DNA from 3 places in the Streptomyces sp. NPDC088246 genome. Region 2 is predicted to be linked to each of the others. Evidence: riboswitches for the same ligand, from Rfam matches in the RefSeq annotation. Region 2 holds a riboswitch; each other region holds the start of a gene.
What was found. Region 2 has a riboswitch for cobalamin ahead of ACIPEK_RS25065 (prenyltransferase/squalene oxidase repeat-containing protein). Riboswitches for the same ligand answer to the same signal wherever they lie in the genome.
Positions count from the first base shown of each region.

Region 1: linked by a shared signal. The riboswitch ahead of ACIPEK_RS21980 (ABC transporter substrate-binding protein) and the one ahead of ACIPEK_RS25065 (prenyltransferase/squalene oxidase repeat-containing protein) in region 2 are both predicted to bind cobalamin.
Region 3: linked by a shared signal. The riboswitch ahead of ACIPEK_RS05185 (cobalamin biosynthesis protein) and the one ahead of ACIPEK_RS25065 (prenyltransferase/squalene oxidase repeat-containing protein) in region 2 are both predicted to bind cobalamin.

Region 1 covers NZ_JBIURV010000015.1:161,016-168,857, forward strand. The annotation lists gene ACIPEK_RS21955 (beta-ketoacyl-[acyl-carrier-protein] synthase family protein) at 1-189, shown strand, start outside; gene ACIPEK_RS21960 (acyl-CoA dehydrogenase) at 203-2,074, shown strand; gene ACIPEK_RS21965 (hypothetical protein) at 2,080-2,247, shown strand; gene ACIPEK_RS21970 (acyl carrier protein) at 2,335-2,616, shown strand; gene ACIPEK_RS21975 (beta-ketoacyl-[acyl-carrier-protein] synthase family protein) at 2,613-3,836, shown strand; cobalamin riboswitch at 3,915-4,103, shown strand; gene ACIPEK_RS21980 (ABC transporter substrate-binding protein) at 4,170-5,210, shown strand; gene ACIPEK_RS21985 (FecCD family ABC transporter permease) at 5,264-6,298, shown strand; gene ACIPEK_RS21990 (ABC transporter ATP-binding protein) at 6,295-7,137, shown strand; gene ACIPEK_RS21995 (carboxypeptidase regulatory-like domain-containing protein) at 7,134-7,842, opposite strand, start outside.
Region 2 covers NZ_JBIURV010000019.1:20,666-28,507, reverse strand. The annotation lists gene ACIPEK_RS25080 (ferredoxin) at 126-359, opposite strand; gene ACIPEK_RS25075 (aldehyde dehydrogenase) at 359-1,822, opposite strand; gene ACIPEK_RS25070 (MBL fold metallo-hydrolase) at 2,083-3,123, shown strand; cobalamin riboswitch at 3,195-3,330, shown strand; gene ACIPEK_RS25065 (prenyltransferase/squalene oxidase repeat-containing protein) at 3,438-4,712, shown strand; gene ACIPEK_RS25060 (SCO2322 family protein) at 4,709-5,395, shown strand; gene ACIPEK_RS25055 (energy-coupling factor transporter transmembrane protein EcfT) at 5,392-6,546, shown strand; gene ACIPEK_RS25050 (ABC transporter ATP-binding protein) at 6,543-7,842, shown strand, end outside.
Region 3 covers NZ_JBIURV010000003.1:5,567-13,408, forward strand. The annotation lists gene ACIPEK_RS05160 (hypothetical protein) at 1-687, opposite strand, end outside; gene ACIPEK_RS05165 (alpha/beta hydrolase) at 873-2,000, opposite strand; gene ACIPEK_RS05170 (class II aldolase/adducin family protein) at 2,116-2,775, opposite strand; gene ACIPEK_RS05175 (anion permease) at 3,037-4,302, shown strand; gene ACIPEK_RS05180 (hypothetical protein) at 4,338-4,568, shown strand; cobalamin riboswitch at 4,740-4,871, shown strand; gene ACIPEK_RS05185 (cobalamin biosynthesis protein) at 5,016-6,044, shown strand; gene ACIPEK_RS05190 (cobyric acid synthase) at 6,041-7,582, shown strand; gene cobN (cobaltochelatase subunit CobN) at 7,591-7,842, shown strand, end outside.

The DNA of each region.
Region 1 (7,842 bases), on a different contig from region 2:
GCCAACCTGGACTCGCTGCCGGACGGGTTCGGCCTCGACTGTGTGGTCAAGGAGCCCCGCATGCAGCACGTCGAGCGGGCACTCAGCCACTCCTTCGGCTTCGGCGGACACAACGTCGCGCTCGCCTTCCAGCGCGTCGACGCGGACGGCCCGCCGCGGACGGCCCCCGGTGTCCTTGCCGTCGGCTGATCGTTCATGTCTCATGACCGCAACCATCGACGACCTCTCCACCGAACGGTCCATGGAGCTCCTCACCGGTGTGCTCCTGGGCGACAACTTCCGCCGGGAGCACGGCTTCTGGCAGCGGATGATCAGCACGGAACCGTTCCGCCGCCCGGACCACCGCACCCCCGACGAACGCCTGCGTCTCGCCTACGAGCGGCTGCGCATCCTCAACGACTGCCTCGACAGCGGCGCCCGGCTCGCCGCCGACCCCCGCGCCCTCGCGGCCCTGCACGAATGGCTCGGCCCGGTCGACCCGGCCCTCACCACGGTGGCGGGCATCCACTACAACCTCTTTCTCGGCAGCCTCCTCGACCACGAAGGCGACAGCCGGCTCGATCTGTCGGACTTCCTCCGACTACGCAGCATCGGCACCTTTCTCTGTACGGAGGTGGCGCACGGCAATGACGCGGCGGCCGTCGAGACCACGGCCGCCTACGACCGTGAACGCGACGGGTTTGTGCTGCACACACCGCATGCCGGCGCCCAGAAATTCATGCCCAACACCAGTCCGGCAGGCGGCCCCAAAGCCGGTCTTGTGGCCGCGCGTCTGCTCGTCGACGGCGCCGATCACGGCGTCTTCCTCTTCCTCGTACCGCTCACCGATGCCGTACGGGCCCTGCCCGGCGTACGGGTCCGCAGACTTCCCGCACGCATGGGGAGCCCGGTGGACCACTGCCTGACCTCCTTCGACCAGGTCTTCGTGGGGCGCGACGCGCTGCTCGGCGGGGACCACGGACGGATCGGTGACGACGGCGAGTTCAGCAGTGCCGTCGGCAGCCGCAGGCGTCGCCTCCTCACGTCGATCGGGCGCGTCACCTCCGGCAAGATCTCCATGAGTGCCTGCGCGGTCGGCTCCGCTCGCGCATCGCTCGCCGTCGCCGTCCGCTACGGCAGCCACCGGTACATCTCCGGACCCCGCGGATCGCGTCAGGTGCCGGTGATCGCCCACCGCAGCCACCACGGCCCGCTCGCCCGGGCCATGGCCACGGTCTTCGCTATGAGCCTGCTGCACCGCAGGGCCCTGAACCGCTGGGAGGGACGGGAGGACGGCTCGGGCTCGGGCCGGGAGGAGGCGGAGCGGCTGGTCGCCGTCGCCAAGGGATGGATCAGCTGGCAGGCCAGGTCCGTGATCGTCGAATGCCGTGAACGGTGCGGTGCCCAGGCGCTCCTGGAGAACAACGGCATGAGCGAACTCATCACCGGAGTGGAAGGCGTCATCACCGCTGAGGGCGACAACCTGGCCATCCACGCCAAGGCGGCCGCGGAAATGCTCTTCGCCACCGAACCGGCCGCGTACGACGCTCCCTTCGGCGGCGAACCCGGTGATCTCACCGACCCCGGGTTCCTCGGCAGGCTCCTGGCCGTGCTGGAGGAGATCTGGTTCGACCGGGCCAGGGAAAGGCTGGGCCGCGCACCGCACGGTGACCCGCTGGAGCGGTGGAACATCGCATCCGGTCCCGCCCTTCGCGGCGTCGAGGCCCACGCCCACCGACAGGCTGCCGAGGCGTACGCGGACGCGGTGGCAGGTCTGTCGGACGGGCCCGCCCGTGAGCGGCTGGTCGAGCTGCAGCGGCTGTTCGCACTCGACCGGATCGCCCGGAACAGCGGTGATCTGCTGGCCGCAGGACATCTGACGGCTGATCAGGTCAATGGACTGCCGGACGCCTTGGAAGAGCTGATCACCGCCGTCGCCGCTCATCTGCCCGCCCTCGCCGACTCCTTCGCGCTGCCGCAGGAACTGCTCGCCGACTGGCCCATCGCGGGGGCCGATTACGTCGATGCGTACGACGATCCGGCGGCGGCCTGGCAGTCGGACGGGGACCGGGCGACGGCCCCGGGGGAGCGGTGAGAGCCGTGACGAGGACGGGAACAGCCGTGCGGACGCAGCGGGTGCGGGAGGCGGCCGGGGCCCTCGGTGTTCGTGTTGTGCTGCTGGTCTTCTGGGGTACGGCAGCCGTCCTGGCCCGGTGGTTCACGCAGTCGCAGCTGGGCGGTGGCGAATCGGTTCGGCACAAGGCGTAACTGGAGGCACGTCACCCAGTTGATTCGGCGTCGGGACGGTGCCACCGCCGTCCCCGGCAGCCGTACCGAATGATGGAGAGGAAGCTCATGAGTGCGATTCATCCCAAGATCACCGAGGTTCTGACACACACCTTCAAAGTGCCCGTCGCCGAGATCCACCCGGATTCCACGATGGACAGCCTGGAGATGGACTCCCTCGCCGTCGCCGAGTTCGCCGTCCTCATCAGGGAGACGACGATGGGCGGCGACGGGGACTTCGACAAGCTCCCCAAGGACGCCACCCTGGCCGACATCACGCGGTACATCGACGCGACAGCCGGCAGCGGGGCGCCGATGGGCGGCTTGGTACCGACGAGCAACGCCCGATGAACAAGCCCGCGATTGCCGTAACAGGCGTGGGAATGATCACCCCGGTCGGCAACGATACCGAATCCACCTGGAAGGGTGTGTGCGCCGGAGTCTCGCCGGTGCGTACCGTCGCGGCACTCGAGGGTTGCGCGATCGACTTCGCCTGCATGGTCGACGGGATCGATCTGGACGCCGCGATCGGCGGCCGCACGTCCTTCCGGATGGGGAAGTACGTCAAGTTCGCCGTTCTCGCGGCCCGGGAGGCGGTCGCCGACGCCGGACTCGACCCGGCGCAGTGGGAGGGCAGCAGGGTCGCGGTGGTCGTCGGCACCAGCAGTGGAGGATCCGCCGCACTGACCGAGCAGGCCGTCGTACTCGACCGGCACGGACCGGATGCCACCTCGCCGTCGGGCATCCTGCTCACCATTCCGAACATGCCCGCGGCCGAGATCGCCATCCAGCTGCGGGCCACCGGTCCCAGCCTGGCACCGTGCACCGCCTGCTCGTCCGGCGCCACCGCACTGTCCGTCGCGCGCGATCTGCTGGTCACCGGACAGTGCGACATCGCGATCGCCGGAGCCACCGAGTCGATCGTCTACCCGGTCGCCATGACCGGATTCGCCCGGTCCGGAGCCGCGGCCCGGGCGGAGGGCGACCCGGCCAGGCGGTGCCGGCCCTTCGCGGCCGACCGTGCCGGGCTGGTCATGGGTGAGGGCGCCGCCGTCATGGTGCTGGAACGGGCGGACGACGCCGTCGCCCGGGGCGCCGCGCCGCGGGCACTGCTCGCGGGCACCGGCGCCACCACCGACGCCCACCACCCCACAAGCCCGCACCCGTCCGGCGCGGTCGCCCAGGCCGCGGTCGAGGCCGCGTTGCGCGACGCGGGCTGGGCGGCCGAGGACGTCGAGCACGTCAACGCACATGGCACGGCGACACCGATCAACGACGCCACCGAGGCCGCCCTCATCGGCCGGGTCTACCCGCACCGGCCGCCCGTCACCGCCCCGAAGGGAGTACTCGGGCACTGCATGGGGGCGGCCGGAGCGATCGAGGCCGGACTGACCGTCCTGACGCTCCAGCGCGGAGTCGTACCGCCGATCGCCAACCTGGACGCCCCGGCCCCCGAGTTCGACATCAACTGCGTCACCAAGCAACCCCTGCGGCAGCCCATCCGGCGCGCCGTCAGCCACTCCTTCGGCTTCGGCGGGCACAACGCCGTGATCGCTCTTGAGCGTCCGTAGGCATCGGGCAGGTGGTGCGACGGGAGCACAGCCCGGCGTACCACCGGCCACACCGCCCATGAGCTGCGCGGAGGCTCGTGATAGCTTGCCGAAGCCAGTCAAACTCCACGTAGGGGTCAGGGAATCCGGTGAGAATCCGGAACTGACGCGCAGCGGTGAGGGGGACGGGCGGGGCCACGGCCACTGGGACACCCGCGGGTGTCCTGGGAAGGCGTCCCGTCCGTAGGAGCCCGAGTCCGAAGACCTGCTGGCACCTGCGACCCGGTACCGGGCGCAGGACTCCGTACAGCGGGCTCCGCGCATGAGCCCCGAGACGCAGAGGGACTCCGTGCCGTGCCGTCCATAGCCAGCCCTGTCCGCGCCATTGCCCTGCTCTCGGCGGGACTCGTCCTGCTGACCGCCTGCGGGGGCGGAACGAGCAGCTCTGCCGCGAAGTCCGGCTCCGCCGACGGATACCCCGTGACGCTGAAGAACTGTGGACGCACCGTCACCGTCGAAGCCGCACCGCACCGGGCCGTTTCGGTCGACCAGGGATCGACGGAGATCCTGCTCTCCCTCGGCCTCGCCGACCGGCTGGCCGCCACCTCGACCTGGACCGACCCGGTGATGAAGGGCCTGGAGAAGGCCGACGCCAAGGTTCCCAGGATCGCGGACAACCGGCCGTCGTCGGAGAAGGTCCTCGACCAGGAACCCGACTTCATCAGCGCGTCATTCGAGTCGACGCTCGCCAAGGGCGGCGTCGCACCCCGCGAACAGTTCGAGGATCTCGGCGTTCCCACCTATGTCTCGCCCGCCGACTGCACCGGCAAGGACAACAGCGGCGGCGGCGACGGAGCCCGTACCGCGCCACTGACCATGGACAGCGTGTACGGCGAAGTGCGCGACCTGGCCAAGGTGTTCGGCGTGCAGAAACGCGGCGACGCACTCGTGGCGCAGCTGCGGGCCCGGGTGAAGAAGGCGACCGAGGGCGTCGACGCCTCCGACGCCACCCTCCTCTACTGGTTCTCCGACTCCAAGGCCCCGTACCTGGCCGGCTGCTGCGGAGCGCCCGGCATCATCACCAGGGAAGTCGGTGCGAAGAACGTCTTCGACGACACCCATGAGGAATGGCCCCAGATCAGCTGGGAGACCGTCGCCGACCGCAACCCCGACGTCCTGGTCATCGGAGATCTGACCCGCAAGGCACAGACCGCCGAGAGCGCCGCGAAGAAGATCGAATTCCTGGAGTCCAACCCCGTCACGAAGAACATGGACGCCGTCAGGCACCAGCGGTACGTCCTGCTGAGCGGCCAGGCCATGAACCCGTCCATCCGGACGGCCGAGGGTGTGGAACGCGTCGCCGCCGGGCTGCGCACATTCGGATTCGCGGGGTGACGGACACCGAACGGGCCACGGCGGTGGACGCGCCACGGGCCTTTGACGCAGCCGTGCGCAGTGGCACGGGGATACGGAGGCTGCGCGGCGGAGCCCTATGGGCCTGTGGCATCGCACTGCTCGCGCTGTCCGTCGCGGTCGCCGTCACCATCGGCCCCGCCCGTATCTCCGTCGCCGACGTCTGGTCCACGGTCGCCTCCCACCTCGGCTGGGGCCGGTCACGGCTCAGCCCGATCCGCGACGGCATCATCTGGAACCTGCGCATGCCGCGCACCCTGCTCGCCGCGGTGTGCGGCGCCGGGCTCGCGGTGTGCGGGACCGTCATGCAGTCCCTGCTCCGCAACCCGCTCGCCGACCCGTTCGTCCTCGGCGTCTCCTCCGGTGCGTCGACCGGCGCGGTCGTGGTCGTCGTCCTCGGAGTCGGCGGGGGAGCGGTGTCGATCTCGACCGGCGCGTTCATCGGCGCACTGTGCTCGTTCGCCCTCGTTCTGCTGCTGAGCCACACCCTGGGCGGCACGACCGACCGGGTCGTCCTCTCCGGTGTCGCGGCCATGCAGCTGTTCTCCGCGCTCACCTCCTTCGTCGTGATGACCGCCGCCGACGCCGAGCAGACCCGCGGGGTGCTGTTCTGGCTGCTCGGCTCGCTCAGCGGGGTCGGCTGGAGTGATGTGTGGATCTGCTGCGCCGTTCTCGTCGTGACGCTGCTGATCTGCCTCGGCCAAGCCCGTACGCTCGACGCCTTCGCGTTCGGCCAGGACGCCGCCGCCGCACTCGGCGTCCATGTCGCGCGCACCCGGATCGTGCTGCTCTGCACGACCGCGCTGCTGACCGCCGCACTCGTCAGCTCGGCCGGCGCCATCGGCTTCGTCGGTCTGGTCCTGCCGCACGCCGCCCGTGCGCTCGCCGGCTCCGGGCACCGGCGGCTGCTGCCGGTCACCGCACTGGCGGGGGCGGTATTCCTGGTCTGGGTCGACACCCTCGCCAGGACGGTCCTCGACCCGCAGGAAGTGCCCGTGGGAGTCGTCACCGCCCTCATCGGTGTGCCCGCGTTCGTCCTGGTCCTGTACCGCAGCCGGAGGATCACATGACGGGTGGAGCCACTGAGGGGCTGTGTGCCGAGCGGGTCAGCCGGGAGGCCGGCGGCCGCCTCATCCTCGACGGGGTCCATCTCGCCCCGCCGCCCGGCGCCACCGTCGGGCTGATCGGGCCGAACGGGTCCGGCAAGTCGACCTTGTTGCGGGTGCTGGCAGGGGTCCTCGCCCCGGATGCGGGAGTGATCACCCTCGACGGCCGGCGGCTCGACGAGATCGGTCGCCGAACCGTGGCCCAGCGGGTCGCCGTGGTCGACCAGCATGCCGTCACCCAGGTCGAGTTGAGCGTCCTGGACGTGGTACGCCTCGGGCGTATCCCGCACCGCAGGGCCTGGTCGGCACCCGGCCGGGCGGACGACCACGCGGTGCGCGAAGCCCTGGAGCGGACCGGTCTCGCCGATCGCGGCGACCAGTCCTGGCACACCCTCTCCGGAGGCGAGCGCCAACGTGTCCAGATAGCGCGCGCACTGGCCCAGCAGCCGCGTGAACTGCTGCTCGACGAGCCGACGAACCACCTCGACATCCAGCACCAGTTGGATCTGCTGTCGCTGATCACCTCGCTGCCCCTCACCGGTGTGATCGCTCTGCACGACCTCAATCTGGCCGCGATGTTCTGCGATCGGATCGTCGTCATGAAGGAGGGGCGGGTGGTGGCCGCCGGGACCCCGGCGGAAGTGATCACCGAGGAGCGGATCGCCGACGTCTACCGGGTCAGGGCGCGGGTCACTCCCGACGGCCCGGACGGGCGGCCCTCGGTGCGCTTCCTGCCCCAGCGGCCGGGGCCGCGCTCACCAGTGAGCGCGGCCCCGGGGACACCCGGTGTCCGCCGCGCCTAGGCCTTCTTCAGAGTGAAGTCGGTGGTCACCGTTGCCTTCTTGACGACCTTGACGGTGGTCGCCGTCGGTGCGTAGCCGTCCTTGGCGACGATCACTGTGAGCGGGTTGTTGCGGGCATCCAGCCACAGGGCGTAGTGGCCGTCCTTGTCGGTGATCAGGGTGTACGAGGACGCCCACGAGTCGACCTGGACGGTCGCCCCCTTCAGGGGTGCCGTGCTGCCGTTGGATGCCTTGCCGAGCACCGTCCCGGTGATCTTGCCCCAGGTGTTCGGCGGGGCCACCGTCATGGTGACGGGGACCGATGCCACCGCGTACGGGGTGTTGGTGGAGATGGCGACCTGGGCGGTGAACTCACCCGGCTGGGTGATCTCGTCGACCGAGGCCTTCACCGACACCGCGACCGAGACGGTGGCGCCCGGAGCGAGTTTGAACTCCGAGGAGTCCAGCGACAGCCAGCTGACGTCCGAGCCGCCGGTCTGGTCGTAGCCGGGGAGCAGTTCGACCGTGCTGACCGGGCTTGCGGTGCCGGTCGCGCCGCCGACCTTGTAGAAGCCCGGGGCGCCGCCGCCGCGGAAGGTCGCGACGTCGGCGTTGGGCAGGGACGACCAGGTCCCGGCAGCCGGGTCGTAGGCGTAGCCCACGTTGGTGAGTGCGTTGCCGCTGACGCCGGAGGAGATCGGCAGCAGGCCGTTGGCCGCGGTGGAC
Region 2 (7,842 bases):
GTGGATGCGGCGCGCCCGTACCGGACCGCGCGGGCCCCGTCCCGTTTCGCCCGCATCGCCCGAGGCGTCCGGGGTACTGTGCCGGGCTCGGCACCCGTCAGGTGGTGGGCGGGAGAGCAGGACCTCTACTCCTCCGGCGGGAAGACGGCCTCCCCCGAGTCGATCAGTGTGATCGTGATCGCCTCGACCGGGCATCCCTCGGCCGCGGCGAGGACCTTCTCGTTGGCGTCGGTCTCCGGGGTCGCCGGATGGGACTGCCGCGCGGAATCCAGCGCGAATCCGTCCGGGGCGTGGTTCACGCACATCCCGGAGCCGATGCAGACCCCGCGGTCGACCTCCACGGCCCAGCGGTCCCCCATCACGCACCGCCCTGGTAGCCGGCCGGCAGGTGGATCATCTTGTGCTCGAAGTACTCGGCGTATCCCTCGGGCCCGAACTCCCGCCCCAGGCCGGAGTTCTTGTAGCCGCCGAACGGGCCGAGCATGTCGAGGCTGAAGGTGTTCACGCTGTACGTGCCCGTCCTGACCCGGCGGGCGATGTCGATGCCGCGTTCGGTGTCGGCGGTCCAGACGCTGCCGCTGAGACCGTAGTCGGAGTCGTTGGCGATCCGTACGGCCTCGGCCTCGTCGCTGTACGGCAGGAGGCAGATGACGGGGCCGAAGATCTCCTCGCGGGCGATACGCATGGAGTTGTCGACGTCGCCGAAGAGGGTCGGCTCGACGTACCAGCCCCGTTCCTGGGACGCCGGACGACCGCCGCCGGTGAGGATCTTGGCGCCCTCGTCCTGGCCGATCCGGATGTAGTCGAGCGAGCGCCGCTGCTGGCGCTGCGCGACGAGGGGGCCGAGTTCGGTGGCGGGGTCGAGCGGGTCGCCGACCTTCAGCGCACCCGCCGCGGCGGCGAACGCCTCGGCCATCTCGTCGTAGCGGGAGCGCGGGACGAGGATGCGGGTCTGGGCAACACACGCCTGTCCGTTGATCATCCAGGCGAAGGGGACGATGCCGGCGACGGCCGCGTCCAGATCGGCGTCGGGGAGGATCACGGCGGCGGACTTCCCGCCCAGCTCCAGCGTGACCCGGGTGAGGTTGCGGGAGGCGACCTCCATCACCCGGCGCCCCGCGGCCACGGACCCGGTGAACGACACCTTGTCGACGCCCGGATGCCCGACCAGGTACTCGCTGACCTCACGGTCGGCCGGAAGGATCGAGAGCACCCCCTCCGGCAGCCCGGCCTCGGCGGCGATCTCGGCCAGGATGTAGGCGTCCAGCGGCGATTCGGGCGAGACCTTGAGCACGGCGGAGCAGCCGGCCAGCAGCGCGGGCGCGAGCTTGGCGGCCGCGGTGAACTGCGGAACGTTCCACGGCACCACGGCCGCGACCACCCCGACCGGCTCCCGGCGCACCAACAGCGGCCCGAGCACCCCGTCCCGCCGCTCCTCGTACGGGAAGGTACGGGCGACGGTGATCGCCGCGTCCCACACCATCATCGCGGCCAGCGCCTGGACCATGATGCTGGACGTGTACGGGGTGCCGTTCTCCGAGCTGATGACCCGGGCGATCTCCTCGTACCGCACGGCGAACGCGTCCTTGATCCGGGTGATCACCTCGATCCGCTCGTCGAGGGACGCCCGCGGCCAGGGCCCCTCGTCGAAGGCCCGCCGGGCGGCGGCGACGGCCCGGTCCACGTCCGCCTCACAGGCGTGCGGCACCCGGCCGATGACCTGTTCGGTGTGCGGGGAGATGACCTCGATGACATCCCGGCCCAGCGGATCGACCAACTCCCCGCCGATGAACAGTTTTCCGTGTTCGACAAGCTCGGTCATGGCTGCTGCCTCCCGCGGCCCGGCGCGTTACCCGACTCGTTGTCTGACTCCGTGTCAGAACTGATACCAGTTCCAGTTCCAGGAGTCCACGGCTGCGACAGCACCCGCCCGGATCACCGGCGGACCGGCCCGCGTCACCTCCGGCGCGCAGCACGTACCGCGCCTGACAGATGGTCGACCGGGGCTACTACTGGAACAAGTTCTCGTTACAGTGGGCGCTACGCACCACAGCTGCACGTCGCCGAGAGAGATGGGGACCCATGACACAGGTGACCGACCACGGCGGGGGCGTACACAGCATCAAGGTCCCCATCCCTGACAACCCGCTCGGCCACACTCTTGTGCATGTTCTCGACACCGATCGCGGGCCGGTCCTGATCGATACGGGCTGGGACGATCCGGAGGCGTGGGACACGCTCGCCGCCGGGCTCGACGCCGTCGGGGTGGGTATCGGGGACATCCACGGGGTGGTCATCACCCATCACCATCCCGACCACCACGGCCTCTCCGGGCAGGTTCGCGAGGCGTCCGGCGCCTGGATCGCCATGCACGCGGCGGACACCGCGATCGTGCGCCGGACCCGGAAGTCGGAACCAGGCACCTGGCTGAAGTACCTCGTGGCGAAGCTCACCGCGGTCGGTGCGCCCGAGGAGCATCTCGCGCCGTTGCGGGCGGCCGCGGCCAAGGGGGGCCGGATGCGCACCCTGCCCGGGCTGCGGGCCGCGCTTCCGGACCGGGAGATCGTTCCCGGTGAACTCCTCGGTCTGGCCGGCCGCAAGCTACGGGCCATCTGGACGCCGGGGCACACGCCCGGCCATGTCTGCCTGCACCTGGAGGAGGGACATCCGAGGAATCTGCCGGGCCGTGGCCGGCTCTTCTCCGGCGACCACCTGCTGCCGGGCATCAGCCCGCACATCGGGCTGTACGAGGACCCGGACGACGCGACGGTGACCGACCCTCTCGGGGACTACCTCGACTCCCTGGAGCGCATCGGCAGGCTCGGGGTCGCCGAAGTGCTGCCCGCCCACCAGTACGCGTTCGCGGACGCGGCAGGGCGTGTGCGGGAACTTCTGGACCATCACGAGGAGCGGCTGACCGGGCTGCTCGGGCTGCTGGCCACACCGCTGACACCGTGGGAGCTGGCCGAGCGGATGGAGTGGAACCGGCCCTGGGAACAGATCCCGAACGGCTCCCGGAACATCGCCGTCTCGGAGGCCGAGGCTCATCTGCGGCGGCTGGTGAAGCTCGGGCGTGCGGAGGCCGTGACGGGGAGCGAGCCCGTGACGTACGTCGCAGTGTGAAGGCGGCCCACGCTCCAGCGGGCCGGAGGGCGGGCGGTGGCGCTCCTCCCGGCCCGGAACCGCTCCGACCGCGCCCGGTACAGTGGGCGAGTCGTCATCATGCCCGTTCAGGGGGAAGCCGGTGCAAATCCGGCACTGACCACGCAGCCGTGAACCGTCATAGGAGACGGTGAGTCGGAATGCCCTGTCCGCGGTCGTGACCGGCTCGCACCACCGGAACCCCGGTGGTCGGCACCGTCGAGGTATACGGAGCCGGAGCCTGGTGCCTGAGCGTGCCTGTGCCCGGTTCCCCCGCAGGAGAGGCCCCGCCCGCCATGACCGTACGCCGCAGCGCAGCAACGCTCGCCGCCACCGCCACCGTGCTCTGTGCGGCCGCTGCCCCGGTCGCGGTCGCAGCGCCGTCCCCGTCGCCCTCGCCGTCCGCCGCACTGCCTTCCGGGCTGTACGGGACGAAGGACCCCACGTACGACGGTGTCTGGCGGCAGTCGCTGGCCTTCCTCGCCCAGCGGGTCGAGGGGGTCACGCCCGCCACGAAGTCGGTGGACTGGCTGATCGCGCAGCAGTGCGGCAACGGCGCCTACGCCGCGTACCGGCCCGACGTCTCCCAGCCGTGCACGGAGAAGACCGTGCTGGACACCAATGCCACCGCGGCCGCCGTCCAGGCGCTCGTCGAGGTGGGCGGGCACCGGGACATCGTGAACAACTCGGTGCGCTGGCTGAAGTCCGTACAGAACGAGGACGGCGGCTGGGGCTACACCGCCGGCGCGCCCAGTGACGCCAACTCCACCTCCCTGGTGATCGGCGCCCTTGCCCGGCAGGGGCAGCAACTCGGCGACATCACGACCCCCGGCGGCAAGACCCCCTACGACCCGCTGCTCAAGCTCGCGATCCCGTGCGGTGGCAAGGACGGCGGCGCCTTCGCCTACCAGCCCGACAAGGCCGGGAAGCTCGCCGCCAACGCGGACGCCACCGCGGCCGCCGTGCTCGGCACGATGGGCAAGGCCCTGGCCGTCGGGAACAACGCCGCGGTCAAGGCGCCCAGCTGCCACCCGGGGTCCGGTCTCACGCCCGAGCAGGCCGCGCAGAACGGCGCCCACTTCCTCGCGGACGCCCTCGCGACCAGCGGTCATCTCAGCCTGGCGCCGATGCCCGGCGCCACCGACTCCACCCCGCAGCCCGACTTCGGCAACACCGCGGACGCGGTCGTCGCACTGTCGGCCGCGGGCCACCAGGACAAGGCTGCCAAGGCCGTGGCCTGGCTGAAGAAGAACTCCGGGGCCTGGGCCGAGCAGAACGGTCCCGCCGCCTACGCTCAGCTCGCCCTCGCCGCGCACGCGACCGGCGACGACGCCCGCGACTTCGGCGGCGTCGACCTGATCGGCAAGCTGAACGCGACCGGTCCCGCCCCCGCGGCCATCACGACGCCCGACCCGTCCGCCGACACCGGGTACGTGGCCACGGAGAAGGACCAGGTCCACAGCGGGGACGACGTGATCGGCGGCGTGTGGTGGTACGTCGGCATCGGCCTCGTCGTCGGTGCGGGCGCCGGCTTCCTGATCAGCGGCCGCCGGAAGAACCAGCAGCTGTGAGGCGGGCGGGAAGGGCCGCCGCTCTCCTGGTGGTCCTGGGCGCCGTCCTGGCCGTGCTCGGCGCGGGGACGGCTCAGGCGGCCGGGTACCGGTACTGGTCGTTCTGGGAGGGCTCCGGCACCGGCTGGACGTACGCCACCCAGGGCCCGTCCCTGGTCCGGCCGGACGACGGCGCGGTGCAGGGTTTCCGGTTCTCGGTGAGCGAGGACTCCCAGGACTCGGCGAGGCCGCGCCGTTCCCCCGGTTTCGCGAAGATCTGCGCGGACACCCCGGCCGAGGACGGCACCAAGCGGGTCGCGCTGGTCATCGACCCGGGCACGGCGGCGGACGCCCCGGCCGGCGAGACTCCGCCCGCGCTGCGCACCGCGTGCGCACAAGTCGCCCCGGACGCGAGCACCGCGGAGGCGCTCGCCTCGGTGGCCAAGCCGCTGCGCTACAGCAGCGACGCGCTGCTCTGTGCCATATCCGGCTATCCGGCCTCGGGCTGCGGCGAACAGGTCTCGGGCAACGGTCACGAGGCGCCTGCCGCGTCCGCATCCGCGTCCCCGGCCGATTCCGCCGCCGGCTCGGGGGACTCCGGCGGCTCCGGTGGCGGACCGTCCGCCGGGGTGCTGGTCGGGGTCGGCGCCGTTCTTCTCCTCGGCATCGCCGCAGTCGTGCAGGCCCGCCGCCGCCGCGGATGACCGCCTCGACCACCGGCCCGGTCCGGCTGCGCCGCCCGCTGCGCGCCCCCGGGGCGACCCGGAGCAACGCCCTGCCCGCCGGGGCCTGGTGGCTGTGGGCGCTCGGCCTCGCCACCGCCGCGTCCCGGACCACCAATCCTCTGCTGCTCGGCCTGTTGGTGGGGGTGGCGGGCTATGTGGTCGCGGCGCGCCGTACGGATGCGCCGTGGGCCCGTTCGTACGGGGCGTTCATCAGGATCGGACTGTTCGTCGTCGGTGTGCGGCTGGTCTTCTCCGTCTTTCTCGGTTCGCCGATCCCCGGTACGCATCCGGTGTTCACACTCCCCGAGGTGCCACTGCCCGACTGGGCGAAGGGCGTCAGGATCGGTGGACGGGTCACCGCCGAACAGCTGGTCTTCGCGCTGTACGACGGGGCGAAACTGGCCACCCTGCTGATCTGCGTCGGTGCGGCGAACTCGCTCGCCAACCCGGCCCGACTGCTGAAGTCGCTGCCGGGTGCGCTGTACGAGGCGGGGGTCGCCGTCGTCGTCGCGATGACGTTCGCGCCGAACATGGTCGCCGATGTGGCCCGGCTGCGCACCGCACGGCGACTGCGGGGCCGCCCGACCGGCGGCATCAAGGCGGTCCTGCAGATCGGACTGCCGGTCCTGGAAGGCGCGTTGGAGCGGTCGGTCGCGGTGGCGGCCTCGATGGACGCGCGCGGATACGGGCGCACCGCACAGGTCCCGCCCGCCGTCCGGCACACCACGAACGTCCTCACGCTCGGCGGGCTGCTCGGGGTGTGCGCGGGTACGTACGGTCTGCTGGCCGCGCAGGGTGCGGTGTACGGCCTGCCGCTGCTGATCGCCGGGCTCGTCGCCGCGATGGCCGGACTGCGACTCGGCGGGGCCCGCTCGGTCCGTACCCGCTACCGGCCCGACCGGTGGGGCGCGCGGGCCTGGCTGGTGGCGGGTTCGGGGGTCACGGTGGCCGTGGCGATGATCTGGGCGGGCGGTGTCGACGGGGAGGCGCTGCGCCCCGGGGTCGTACCGCTGGTCGCACCGGTGCTTCCGTTGTGGCCCGCGGCGGCGGTGCTGATCGGGCTGCTGCCCGCGGTGGTGGCGCCGGTGCCGCCCCCGGTGGGCGCCCCGAACTCCAAGGAGAGCCAGTGATCCGGTTCGAGCACGTCTCGGTGCAGTACGAGGGGACGGAGCGCCCCACCCTCTCCGGGGTCGATCTGACCATTCCCGAGGGCGAGTTGGTACTGCTCGTCGGTCCGTCCGGGGTCGGCAAGTCGACACTGCTGGGCGCCGTGTCCGGTCTCGTACCGCACTTCACCGGCGGCACGCTGAGCGGCCGGGTCACGGTCGACGGCCGCGACACGCGTACTCACAAACCACGCGAACTGGCCGATCTGGTCGGCACGGTGGGCCAGGACCCGCTCTCCCACTTCGTCACCGACACGGTCGAGGACGAGCTGGCGTACGGGATGGAGTCGCTGGGCCTCGCCCCCGATGTGATGCGGCGGCGGGTCGAGGAGACCCTCGATCTGCTGGGCCTGGCCGGGCTGCGCGACCGGCCGATCGCCACGCTCTCCGGCGGGCAGCAGCAGCGGGTCGCGATCGGCTCGGTCCTCACCCCGCACCCGAAGGTCCTGGTTCTCGACGAGCCCACGTCCGCGCTGGACCCGGCGGCGGCCGAGGAGGTCCTCGCCGTGCTGCAGCGGCTGGTGCACGACCTGGGTACGACGGTCCTGATGGCGGAGCACCGGCTGGAGCGGGTGGTGCAGTACGCGGACCAGGTCGTCCTGCTGCCGTCGCCGGGCGCCGCACCGGTCATGGGCGCGCCCGCGGACATCATGGCCGTCTCCCCGGTCCACCCGCCGGTGGTCGCGCTGGGCCGGCTGGCGGGGTGGGAGCCGCTGCCGCTCTCGGTCCGCGACGCCCGGCGCCGGGCGGCGGGTCTTCGCGAGCGGCTGGCGCAGGCACGGCCGCCCGCCCCGTCGTCCGCGCCGTCCCACGCAACCGTGGTGGCCCCGCCGCCCACCGCCCCCGCGCGGCGCGGCGCCCTCGCCCGGCTGCTGGGCCGCGGCGCACAGACCACCACCGCCGCTTCCGGGCCCGTCGCCGATGCCACGGCCCGGGTCGAGCGTCTCGGTGTACGGCGTGGGCGCGTCGAGGCGCTGCGCCGGGTGACGCTCACCGTCGCCGCCGGCGAGACCGTCGCCCTGATGGGCCGTAACGGCGCGGGCAAGTCCACCCTGCTGGCCGCGCTCGTCGGCATGGTCGAGCCCACCACGGGCACCGTCCTCGTCGGCGGCCGGACCCCGCACCGTACGCCGCCGCGCGAGATGGTGCGCCGGGTCGGCCTCGTACCGCAGGAACCACGCGATCTGCTGTACGCGGACACGGTCGCCGCCGAGTGCGCCGCGGCCGACGCCGACGCGGGCGCCGCAGCGGGCAGCTGTC
Region 3 (7,842 bases), on a different contig from region 2:
GCCGAGCGGGGTGAGGGTGGCGTGCCCGGCGCCGAGGGTGAGCGCGCCTACCGCGGCCAGTCCCTCAAGGGCCCAGTCGAGAAGGAGGGCGACCAGGGCTGCGGGGTGTGCCGCGGGGGCGGATTCGGCCGGTGCGGGCGGCGCCTGCGGCCCGTACGGCACCTCGCAGCGCTCCTCGTGGAGTTCCGCGACACGCTGGCCGAGAAGGTCCAGGAGGGCGGGCACGGTGACCGGGCCCGCCGAGAGCTGGAGGAGGGAGAGCACCTGCGGCACGGCCTCGACGGCCTCCGCGACCGCGGTGGACTCGATGCCCTCGGGCGCGGGGTGGACGAGCGACCAGGCGTCGAAGAGCGCCACCCAGCCGCGGAGCACGGCGGAGTCGTCGCGGTCCCAGGCGCGCAGCCGCCAGCCGGGACGTGCGGTGTCGCCGTGCAGTTCGACCAGACCGGCGAGCCGGGCCCGGTCCCAGCCGGAGCGCACCTGGGCCGGGGACAACTCCAGTGCTGTCGCGGCCCGTTCGAGGGCCTGGGCGGCCAGGGGCGGCGCGCCGGGGATCGCGCCGTCGGCTGCCCAGCGGGCGATCCGTACAGCGTCGGCGAGGGCCGTCCTGGCCTGGCGGGCCAGTTCCGCCCTGGGAGGGGTGCCCTCCGGGGGGCGGGGAGCCGGCCTGGTGCGCCGGGTGGTCACGGCCTTGCGAGCGGTGGCAAGGGGTCGCGGGCGGACAAGTCGCAGCCTGGAGTCGCGCGGGGTACGGGACGTCACGGGGAGCAGTCTTGCCCCTGACGGCCCGAAAGCCCAAACGGAACCCGAATTCGCGGTGGAAGGGGGTGGCGGGCGGGTCCGGCACCAATCGGCCGATCCCTCGCATCAGGTCACATCAGAGGCGTGAGGAAGCGGCGCAGGGCCTCTTCGTAGTGGACCGGGTCGGCATTCCACATCGCCGCATGCGGAGCCTGTGGTACGACGCGCAGGGCGACCAGGTCCGGGCGGCGGGCGGCCAGATCGCGGGACGGCTGCCAGGGGGCCAGGGTGTCGTCCGGGCCGTGGAAGATCAGGGTCGGGACATGCAGCGCCGTTGCGAGGGAGCCGTCCAGGAGCCGGGCGCCGCGCAGCCCTGTCTGCCCCTGGGCGGCGCGGACGGCGAGCGGCAGCAGTGCGGTCGGGACACCGCGGGCGGCGGCCAGGGCGCGCAGCGTGGTGACCCAGTCCAGGACCGGGGAGTCGAGGACGAGACCGCAGATCCGATTGCGGAGCGCGGAGTTGACGGCCGCGTGCAGCGCCATCGAGGCGCCGGTGGACCAGCCGTGCAGGACGACCTTCTCGGCTCCGTACCGCACGGCGAAGCGGATCGCCGCGTCCAGGTCGCGCCATTCGGACTCGCCGAGGTGGGCGAGGCCGTCCGGCGAACGCGGGGCTCCGGCGTCGCCGCGGTAGGCCAGGTCGAGCACGGGCAGGCGCAGATCGTGCAGGAACTCCATGACGTTCATGGGGTGTTCCCTGGTGGTGCCGAGTCCGTGCACGGTGATGACCCAGGTGTCGCGGGGGCCGGGCAGGAACCAGGCGGGCAGGGGGCCGAGTTCGCCGGGGATCTCGACTTCCCTGTGATCGAGTCCGAGGGCCGATGAGGGGTCACCGCTGTGCAGCTGCGGGGTGATGCGGACCTTGGCGCCGGTTTCCAGGCTGCCGCGGTTGACTCGTTCCAGTCTGCGGACGACGGTGTCGGGGGCGTGGTGGGCGTGTTCGATCACCGGGCCGACGACGGCGTGGACGTCGTCGTCCTCCAGTCCGTACGTACCGGGCCGCAGGGCGGCGAAGGAGCGGGTCAGGGTGATCTGCCCGGCCGCTGTGGCGTGCACGGTGAGTCTGCGGTCGGCGGGGAGCGGTCGTCCGGACGGCACTCTGAGGGCGGCGTCGCTGGCGTACCGGCCGGCCGCGACCGTTGCCGCACCGACGCCGAGGATCGTGGTGACGGCTGCTGCCGTGACTGTTGCCGGGCGCACCGCTTCAGTGTCGTGGGGTGCGCCGCGCCCTGCCAGCGGACGGGGGCCGTCCGGTGCCCCGCCGGGGGCAGGACGGACGGATGGGACGGGACAGCCGGGACAGGCAGGGGTCGCGTCAGCCCGGTTGTCCGTATCCCTTCAATGCCTCCTGCACGTCGCGCAGCTGGGCCGGGGAGAGCAGGGTCGGGGTGTGCCCGGGTACGGAGCTTGCGGTGAGCCATAGCCGGCAGAGCCATTCCAGCTGGGCGGTCCTGTCGTACGCCTCGTCCAGGGACGCTCCATAGGTCACGGTTCCGTGGTTCTGGAGCAGGCAGCCCGTACGGCCCCGCAGAGCGGCGAGCATGTTCTCGGCCAGTTCCTCGGTCCCGTAGCGCGCATAGGCCGCGACCCGGACGGGGCCCCCGAGCACGGCGGCGGCGTAGTGGACCGAAGGGACCTCGGGGACCAAGGTGGAGACGGCCGTGGCGTGCACCGCGTGGGTATGCACGACGGCGGCCGCATCGCTGTTCCGGTAGACCGCGAGATGAAGCGGGAGTTCGCTGGTCGGGGCCAGTTCGCCGAGGACGCGGTTGCCTTCCAGATCGACGCCGACGGCGTCCTCGGGGCGGAGCCGGTCGTACGGCACTCCGCTCGGGGTGACCAGGACCGTCCCGCCGACCCGTGCCGACACATTTCCCGAGGTCCCGACGACGAGGCCGTCCGCCGCCGTCCTGCGGGCGATGGCGACGACACCGTCCCAGGCACGTTCGATCGCGTCCCGTTGCTGATCGCTCATGCGGAGATCCTGTCAGCCCTGGAGGCGAACGGGCATGCGATCGGGGGGATAAGTCACAAACCGGAGAAGTTCACAAAAAGGGTGACGGGGCCGAATCGGTCCCAAATCGGCCCCGCGTCCGGCCCGCACCGCCCCGCAATGGACAAACGGAACGACCCGACTCCAGTTGGAGTCACCACAACGCCCTGCCCAGTTCATCTTCTGTTCATCCAGGTTGCCTACGGTCCACGTGCCAATGACGTCGAACGATTGCCTGGGTAAATGGAACACATCACGCTGCTACTCGCGATTGTGATCGTGACAGCTCTAGTGTTCGATTTCACGAACGGTTTCCACGACACCGCCAACGCGATGGCGACCACCATCTCGACCGGCGCACTCAAACCGAAGACAGCGGTGGCCATGTCCGCCGTTCTCAACCTCGTCGGCGCGTTCCTGTCGGTCGAGGTCGCCAAGACGATCTCCGGCGGGATCATCAACGAGGACGGGCTGCGGACAGAAGTCATCTTCGCGGCTCTCGTCGGCGCCATCCTGTGGAATCTGCTGACCTGGCTGGTCGGACTGCCGTCCAGCTCCTCGCACGCCCTGTTCGGCGGCCTGATCGGCGCAGCCGTGATGTCGGCCGGCTGGTCATCGGTCAACGGCGGCACCGTCGTCACCAAGGTGCTGCTCCCCGCGGTCGCCGCCCCGGTCGTCGCCGGTCTGGCCGCGCTGCTGGCCACCAGGCTGACGTACCGGATCGGCGGGAAGATCCGCAACGACGCCCAGGAGAAGGCCACCGCCAAGGGCTACCGCGCCGGCCAGATCGCCTCGGCCGGACTGGTCTCCCTGGCCCACGGCACCAACGACGCGCAGAAGACCATGGGCATCATCACCCTGGCCCTGGTCACCGGTGGCGTCCTGCACCCCGGCTCCAACCCGCCGGTCTGGGTCATCGTCTGTGCCGGTACGGCCATCGCACTCGGCACCTACCTGGGCGGCTGGCGCATCATCCGCACCATGGGCAGCGGCCTCACCGACCTCAAGCCGCCGCAGGGCTTCGCCGCCCAGACCAGCGCGGCCACGGTCATCCTGGCCTCCTCGCACCTCGGCTTCTCCCTCTCCACCACCCAGTCCTGCTCCGGCGCCGTGATGGGCGCCGGGCTCGGCCGCCAGGGCGGCGTGGTCCGCTGGTCCACCGCCACCCGGATGTTCATCGCCTGGGGTCTGACCCTGCCGGCCGCGGGCCTGGTCGGCGCGGGCGCGGAACTCCTCACCAAGCAGGGCACCTGGGGTGTCGTGGTCGTCGCGGCGCTGCTGGTCGTGGGCTCCGGGGCGATCTGGCTGGTATCGCGCCGCAAGCCGGTCGGCCACGGCGATGTCGCGCCGACGGGCGGCGACGCCGAGCCCGCGGGCGTCGTCACCACGGCCATCGCCGCCGTCAGCCCGCCGCTCACCGCGGCCCAGGCAGCGGCCCAGGACCTCAAGACCACCATTCCGGCTCCGGCCGGAACCACCCAGGACCCGGCGCGACCCGCCACCGTCTAGGTCAGCCGCCTAGGCAGGCCGTCTAAGGATTCAGCATGAACATCGACTGGGCAGCCCTCGGCTCCGTCTTCGGCGTCTCCCTCGTCGTCACCGTCGCGCTGGTGGGTTTCTTCACCCTGGGCATCGTCGGTCTCTCCAAGCAGCCCGAACCGGCGGCGCAGGGCGGCTCCGGCGGCTCGCTGCTGCTGGCCCGGGCCGGCGCCTACGTCTGCTTCGCGCTGTGCGCTGCGGCGGTCGCGTACGGGATCTATCTGATCGTCGCCTGAGCCCGCCTCCGCGCACTCCCCCGTCGGGCCGGACACACCTCGTGTGTCCGGCCCGTTGTGGTGTGCCCGGCCCGATGTGGGGCTCAGCACACTGCACCGTCGCAGGTCAACGGCAAGTTGACGGGCGTTCGCGGAGCGTGGTGGACTGCCGGAGCCAATTACGGCGACAGCAGAGGAAGCCGGTGCGAATCCGGCGCGGTCCCGCCACTGTCACCGGGGAGCAGTCCCCCACACCGGAAGTCACGGCACGCGCGAGCGGGTTGGAAGGCCGGGGGAACTGCGGATCCGGGAGCCAGGAGACTCTCGTCGCCGGTCACGTCGAACCAGGGCGCGGACCCTGAGTGAGGACATATCGCCATGCCTGGCTGCCGTGCGTCCGTTGCTGTGGCTCTCTCGACGAGAGCCGCCTGTACGAAGGTCCTTCGAGGCGTAACGGCCGGTTGAGCCGTGCGTGCCGACCGCATTTTCGCGTACGGCGCCACGGCCGGTCTGATCGGCGATCTGCTGCTCGGTGACCCCCGCAGGGGACATCCGGTCGCCGCCTTCGGGCGGGCCGCAGCGGGCGTCGAGCGCCGTCTGTGGCGCGACCACCGTGGGTGGGGCACGCTGCACATGCTCGTCTGCGCCGGAGGTGCCGCGGGTGGTGCCGCGCTGGTCACCCGTGCCGTACGCAGCCACCCCGCCGCCTCCGTCGCGCTGACCGCGGCCGCCACCTGGTCCGTCGTCGGCGGTACGTCCCTGGGGCGTGAGGCCCGGGCGATCGGCGGCGCCCTGGCCGCCGGTGACATCGAGTCGGCCCGCGAGCGTCTGCCGCATCTGTGCGGGCGCGACCCGTACTCCCTCGACGGACCGCAGATCGCCCGCGCCGTGGTGGAGTCCGTGGCCGAGAACACCTCGGACGCCGTGGTCGGCGCCCTGGTCTGGGGTGCGCTGGCCGGTGTGCCCGGGCTCGTCGGCTTCCGGGCGGCCAACACCCTCGACGCCATGGTCGGCCACAAGTCGCCCCGCCACCGGCGCTACGGCTGGGCCTCGGCCCGCCTCGACGACCTCGCGGGCTGGCCCGGTGCCCGGCTCACCGCCCTGCTCGCCGTGGGCGCCGGGGGGCGGCCACGTGGAGCGGTACGGGCGTGGCGGGCCGACGCGGCGAAGCACCCGAGCCCCAACGCGGGCCCGGTGGAGGCCTCGTTCGCGGGTGCGCTCGGCGTACGGCTCGGCGGGACCCTCGCGTACGGCGGCCGGGTCGAACACCGCCCCGTCCTCAACGGGGAGACGGGCCGGGCGGTGGAGACCGAGGACATCGAACGCGCGGTACGGCTGTCGCGCCGGGTGAGTGCGCTGGCCCTCGGCGTGTGTGTGGCGGGACGACTGGGTGCGGGCCTCGCCGCACGACGGATCGCAGGACTTCGGTCCGCAGGACTTCAGGTCACGGAACTTCAGGTCACAGGACGTCGGATCGCAGGACGGAGACGGACATGAGCGGCGGGCTGCTGGTCGCCGGAACCACCTCGGACGCGGGCAAGAGCGTCGTCACGGCAGGCATCTGCCGCTGGCTCGTACGCCAGGGCGTGAAAGTGGCGCCCTTCAAGGCACAGAACATGTCGCTGAACTCCTTCGTCACCCGCGAGGGCGCCGAGATCGGCCGCGCCCAGGCCATGCAGGCCCAGGCCGCCCGGATCGAGCCGACCGCGCTGATGAACCCGGTCCTGCTCAAACCCGGCAGCGACCGCTCCAGCCAGGTCGTCCTGATGGGCAGACCGGTGGGCGAGATGAGCGCACGCGGCTACCACGGAGGCAGGCAGGAAGCGCTTCTCTCCACGGTCGTGGACTGTCTGGAGCAGCTTCGGGGCACGTATGACGCGGTGATCTGCGAGGGGGCGGGCAGTCCGGCCGAGATCAATCTGCGGCGCACGGACATCGTGAACATGGGCATCGCACGGGCGGCACGCTTCCCGGTGGTGGTCGTCGGCGACATCGACCGCGGCGGCGTCTTCGCCTCGTTCTTCGGTACGACGGCGCTGCTCGACGCCGAGGACCAGTCGCTGATCGCCGGCTACCTCGTCAACAAGTTCCGTGGCGACGTGTCGCTGCTGGAGCCCGGCCTGGAGATGCTGCGCGGGATCACCGGACGGCAGACCTACGGGGTGCTGCCCTTCGCCCACGGCCTGGGCATCGACGAGGAGGACGGGATGGGGGTCTCGTTGCGCGGGACCGTACGCGAATCGGTCGTCGCGCCGCCCTACGGCGACGACGTGCTGCGCGTCGCGGTGTGCGCCGTACCCCTGATGTCGAACTTCACCGATGTGGACGCACTGGCCGCCGAACCGGGCGTCGTCGTCCGGTTCGTGGACCGCGCCGAGGAGCTGGCCGACGCCGACCTCGTCATCGTGCCGGGCACCCGCGGCACCGTGAACGCGCTGGCCTGGCTGCGCGAGCGCGGCCTCGCCGACGCCCTGGTGCGGCGTGCCGCCGAGGACCGGCCGGTCCTCGGCATCTGCGGCGGCTTCCAGATCCTCGGTGAACACATCGAGGACGACGTCGAGTCGAGGGCCGGGCACATCGACGGCCTCGGCCTGCTGCCCGTACGCATCCGCTTCGACCGCGAGAAGACCCTCGCCCGCCCCGTCGGCGAGGCGCTCGGCGCCCCCGTCGAGGGGTACGAGATCCACCACGGCGTCGCCGATGTACGCGGCGGCGAAGCGTTCATCTCCGATGACCGAGGTCGCAGCCTGGACGGCTGCCGGGTCGGCGCCATGTGGGGCACCCACTGGCACGGCTCGCTGGAGAGCGACGAATTCCGCCGCCGCTTCCTGACCGAGGTCGCGCGGGCCGCAGGCCGGCGCTTCGTCCCCGCCCCCGACACCTGCTTCGCCGCGCTGCGCGAGGAACAGCTCGACCGCCTCGGCGACCTCATCGAAGAACACGCGGACACCGACGCGCTGCTGCGGCTCATCGAGTCGGGCGCACCGTCAGGACTTCCCTTCATCGCCCCCGGAGCACCTGGAGCACGCGCATGAACGCCCCTATGAGCACCGTGCTGTTGCTGTCGACCGCCGACACGGACCTCCTCGCCGCCCGCGCCTGTGGCGCGCCGTACCGGATCGGCAACCCCACCCGCATCGACGCCCACGAGGAACTCCCCGCACTGATCGAGGGTTCCTCCGTCGCCGTCGTCCGCCTCCTCGGCGGCAAGCGCGCCTGGGAGGACGGGCTGGCCGTCCTCAAGGCATCGGGCATCCCCACCGTGCTGCTGGGCGGCGAGGCCGTGCCGGACGCG